One region of the Nocardia sp. NPDC050435 genome, then DNA from elsewhere that is predicted to be linked to it. Evidence: riboswitches for the same ligand, from Rfam matches in the RefSeq annotation. Region 1 holds a riboswitch; the other holds the start of a gene.
The links. Region 1 has a riboswitch for thiamine pyrophosphate ahead of AB0I43_RS15550 (cytosine permease). Riboswitches for the same ligand answer to the same signal wherever they lie in the genome.

Region 2: it holds a riboswitch for thiamine pyrophosphate, as region 1 does, so the genes downstream of both, thiC (phosphomethylpyrimidine synthase ThiC) here and AB0I43_RS15550 (cytosine permease) in region 1, are expected to answer to the same signal.

The regions. Positions count from the first base shown of each region.
Region 1 covers NZ_JBFAJW010000004.1:704,934-707,129, forward strand. Annotated here, with positions in the region: gene AB0I43_RS15550 (cytosine permease) at 1-909, opposite strand, end outside; TPP riboswitch at 905-1,020, opposite strand; gene AB0I43_RS15555 (methyltransferase) at 1,252-2,052, shown strand; gene AB0I43_RS15560 (metallophosphoesterase) at 2,104-2,196, shown strand, end outside.
Region 2 covers NZ_JBFAJW010000004.1:44,332-46,527, reverse strand. Annotated here, with positions in the region: gene fahA (fumarylacetoacetase) at 1-226, shown strand, start outside; gene AB0I43_RS12720 (VOC family protein) at 286-765, shown strand; TPP riboswitch at 907-1,007, shown strand; gene thiC (phosphomethylpyrimidine synthase ThiC) at 1,014-2,196, shown strand, end outside.

The DNA of each region.
Region 1 (2,196 bases):
GGACTGATCGGCCTCCCGGAACACCAGGATGAAGAAGAAGAAAGCGCCCAGCGTGACGTGCAGGAACGGTCCGTAGACGCCGCTGTCGCCGGTGGCCAGGGCGAGCGCGAGCAGCCCCAGGATGTAGGCGACGATCTGGGTCAGCGCGTACGAGCCGCTGGCCGCGCCGAACGCCGCGCGGGTGCTCTTGGAGTGCCGGGTGTAGTCGGCGGCCACCGGCATCCAGGAGATGGAGACGGCCAGCGCCGCGTCGGTGGCGATCCAGAAGAGGTTCCAGTCGACCCCGAACGGGCCGCTGCCCTTCGGGCCGGGGTTCGTGGTCAGATCCGGGATACCGGCCCGGAAGAACTGAATGTAGAACCAGGCCAGCGCGATCACCACGCCGACGGTGACGAAGCGGCGCAGCATCCGCACCGAACCCAGCGGCCAGATCGTCAGGGCCGTGGTGATCAGGCCCGCCGCCACCACGTAGAGCCAGCGCGGGCCGCCGCCGAACAGCTCCTCGGCGGCGCTGCCGATGACGATCAGTTCGAAGGTGCCCCAGCCGATCAGCTGGGCGATGTTCAGCACCGTCGGCAGGTAGCTGAGCTTCGCGCCGAACAGTCCGCGCAGCAGCACCATCGCGGGTTTGCCGGTGCGCGCGCCGGGCACCGCGGCCAGGCCGAGCATGAGCCCGCCCAGCAGGGTGCCGATGATCATCGCGAGAATGCCCGCCGCGATGGACAGTTGCAGCGCACCCTCGGTATTCGGGGCCAGCACCGTGTAGGCGCCGGAGAACGCGAACAGGCTGACGCCGAGATTGGCCCAGAACGCGCTCTGATCCCAGAACGACAGCACCCGGGGCGCGGGCTCGTCGAGGGTGAGCGGCGCCTCGTGCGCCGGAGTTTTCGAGGTGGAAGAAACAGACATGTGTCGAGCACTTTCCCTACGCCGGCATTACCCGAACAGGTTCATGCGGTCGGCGGAGCGTTGAGCCCGCCCTCTCAGCCCGGCCGTGCCCGAGCTCCCGCGGTGGTTGGTTCGGCCGAATAGTACACGTGTCCCGCGCATTCGTGGGATGTCTCGTCGTCCCTGCCCACCAGGGTCGCGGGCCTTTGTGCGGACCACCGATCGGTAGGCTGCGCGGGTGCTGCCGGGGTGGAGGATTCGCCGAACCCGGAGCGGAACCGATAGCGGCGGATTGGGGCTTGTTTTCGCGCGGCGCTGGGTTTCCTATAGAGGTACCAACGTCGACGTTCGGGGGTAGTCCTGATGCGCGCCGCTCCGGTCCATGGTGAATACGTCTTCGACAACGACAGTGACAAGGCCGCCGAACAGTTCGGCCTGCTCTGCGAACTGCTCAACCGCCACACCGTCGGCACACTCCGGGCGACGGGGGTGACCAGCGGCTGGCGCTGCTGGGACATCGGCGCCGGCAACGGCGACATCGCGCACTGGCTGGCCGCCGCCGTCGGGCCGACCGGCACCGTGCTGGCCACCGATCTGGAACCGCACCACATTCCGCCGCACGAGAGTCTGGAGATCCGCCGCCACGACGTCCGCGCCGACGCGCTGCCCGGCACCTTCGATCTCATCCACGTCCGGCTGGTCCTGATGCACCTGCCCGAGCGCGAGGCCGTGCTGCGCCGGCTCACCGCCGCGCTGGCGCCCGGCGGGGTGCTGGTGGTCTCGGATTGGGATGGCCCGCAGCGGGATTTCGTCATCACCGCCCCCGATCCGGAGGCGGCCGCCGCCGTCACCCGCTTCGCGCAGGCCATGCACGCCCTGGCCGACCTGGTGGGCGTCGATTTCTCCTGGGCTCGCCGCGCGCCCGCCGTCTTCCATGAGGCGGGGCTGGCCGACGTCCGGGCCACCGGCGTCGGGGAGATCTGGCCCGGCGGCAGCCCGGGCTGCGCGCTGTTCCGGTTGCACACACTGCTGCTGGCCGGTCCGCTCAGCGCGGCCGGTCTGGCCCCGGGTGATCTGGACACGCTGCGCGAGGCGTTCACCCGCCCGGACCTGCGCCTGTGGTCGCTGCGCATCTACACGACGACGGGCCGCGCCGCCGCCTGACCAGCCGGAAATAAGGATGCCGCCCGGTCCGCGAGCTGCGATGATTGCCGGATGGGGAGCGTTCTGATGACCGGGGATCTGCACGGCAACACCACCCACGCCGTGCACCTGTTGGACGTCGCCGCGCGTCAGGAGTGCGAAAAG
Region 2 (2,196 bases), 660 kb from region 1:
CTCGGGCACCATCTCCGGCCCGGCACCGGATGAGCGCGGCTCGTTCATCGAACTGTCCTGGGGCGGCACCGAACCCGTGCGGGTCAACGGCCAGAAACGCACCTTCCTGGAGGACGGGGACGAGATCGTCCTCACCGCCTCGGCACCCGGCCCGGACCGGCGCCGCCTCGGACTGGGCGAAGTCCGCGGCCGGATCCGGCCCGCCCACGGCGCGCCCGGGCGATGAATTCGGGGCGCCCGGGTAGTCAAGACAGAGATCCGTGCACCCGATCAGGAGGATTCGTCATGCAGAAGATCGTCACCAACCTCTGGTACGACACGCAGGCCGAGGAAGCGGCCGAGTTCTACTGTTCGCTGATTCCCGACTCCAAGATCACCGACGTGCAGCGCTACGGCGAGGCCGGGCCGCGCGAGGCGGGACTGGTCATGACCGTCGACTTCGAACTGGCCGGCCAGCGCTTCACCGCCATCAACGGCGGCGGCGACTACAGCTACACCCACGCCATGTCGCTGCTGATCAACTGCGACAGCCAGGCCGAGGTGGACCGGCTCTGGGAGGCGCTGCTGGCCGACGGCGGCCAGGAGATCGAATGCGGCTGGCTCAACGACAAGTACGGCGTGCCGTGGCAGGTCTGGCCCGCCGAGGCCAACGCGCTGCTGGTCGGCGACCAGGCCGCCGTCGACCGCGCCACCAAGGCCATGCTCGGCATGCGCAAGATCGACGTGCAGGCCATGCGCGACGCCTACGAGAACACGGGAAGCTGACGCCGCGCGCGGGGTGGCGGATCCTCCGAGCACCCCTCGGAGATCCGCTGGCGCGGTTGTGCGGATCGCACGGAATCCGGCATTCGGTGCGTGCCGGACGGTAGCGGACGGGTATGGTCGGGCCGGAAAACTGCACACCGAACGGGGGCTCGCACCAGCGGGCTGAGAGGACGGCTAGCCCTATTCCGGGCGCTCAGGGCCGTCGACCGTATGAACCTGACCGGGTAATGCCGGCGTAGGGAGACATCATGGGCACCACCACGTCCGAAACCATCGACACCGTCACCACGGGGCCGATCGAAGGCAGCGTCAAGCACTACCTCGAGGTGGACGAGCTGCGAATTCCGGTGCGGCGCATCAACCTCACCAACGGCGAGCACTTCGACGTGTACGACACCTCGGGCCCGTACACCGACGACACCGCCGCCATCGATCTGGAGGCGGGCCTGGCGAAGCTGCGCGACACCTGGACCAAGCCCGAGGTCGAGGGACCCCCCACCCAGCTGGCCTGGGCGCGCCAGGGCATCGTCACCCCGGAGATGCGCTTCATCGCGGCGCGCGAGGGCGTCCCGGCCGAACTGGTGCGGGAGGAGGTCGCCGCCGGCCGCGCGGTGATCCCGGCCAACCACCGCCACCCGGAACTGGAGCCGACGATTATCGGCAAGAAGTTCCTGGTCAAGATCAACGCCAATATCGGCAACTCCGCCGTCTCCTCCTCGATCGCCGAGGAGGTGGAGAAGATGGTGTGGGCGACCCGCTGGGGCGCGGACACCATCATGGACCTGTCCACCGGCAAGAACATCCACGAGACCCGCGAGTGGATTCTGCGCAACTCCCCCGTCCCGGTCGGCACCGTGCCGATCTATCAGGCGCTGGAGAAGGTGAACGGCGATCCGACCAAGCTGACCTGGGAGATCTACCGCGACACCGTGATCGAGCAGGCAGAGCAGGGCGTGGACTACATGACCGTGCACGCCGGCGTGCTGCTGCGCTACGTCCCGCTGACCGCCAAGCGCGTCACCGGCATCGTCTCGCGCGGCGGTTCCATCATGGCGGCGTGGTGCCTGGCCCATCACCAGGAATCGTTCCTGTACACGCACTTCGAGGAACTCTGCGAGATCCTGGCCCGCTACGACATCACCTTCTCCCTCGGCGACGGGCTGCGCCCCGGCTCCATCGCCGACGCCAACGACGAGGCGCAGTTCGCCGAGCTGCGCACCCTCGGCGAGCTCACGAAGATCGCGAAATCGCATGGCGTGCAGGTGATGATCGAGGGCCCGGGCCATGTGCCGATGCACAAGATCGTGGAGAACGTACGGCTGGAGGAGGAACTCTGCGAGGAGGCCCCCTTCTACACGCTGGGCCCGCTCGCCACCGATATCGCCCCGGCCTACGACCACATCACCTCCGCCATCGGCGCGGCCATCATCG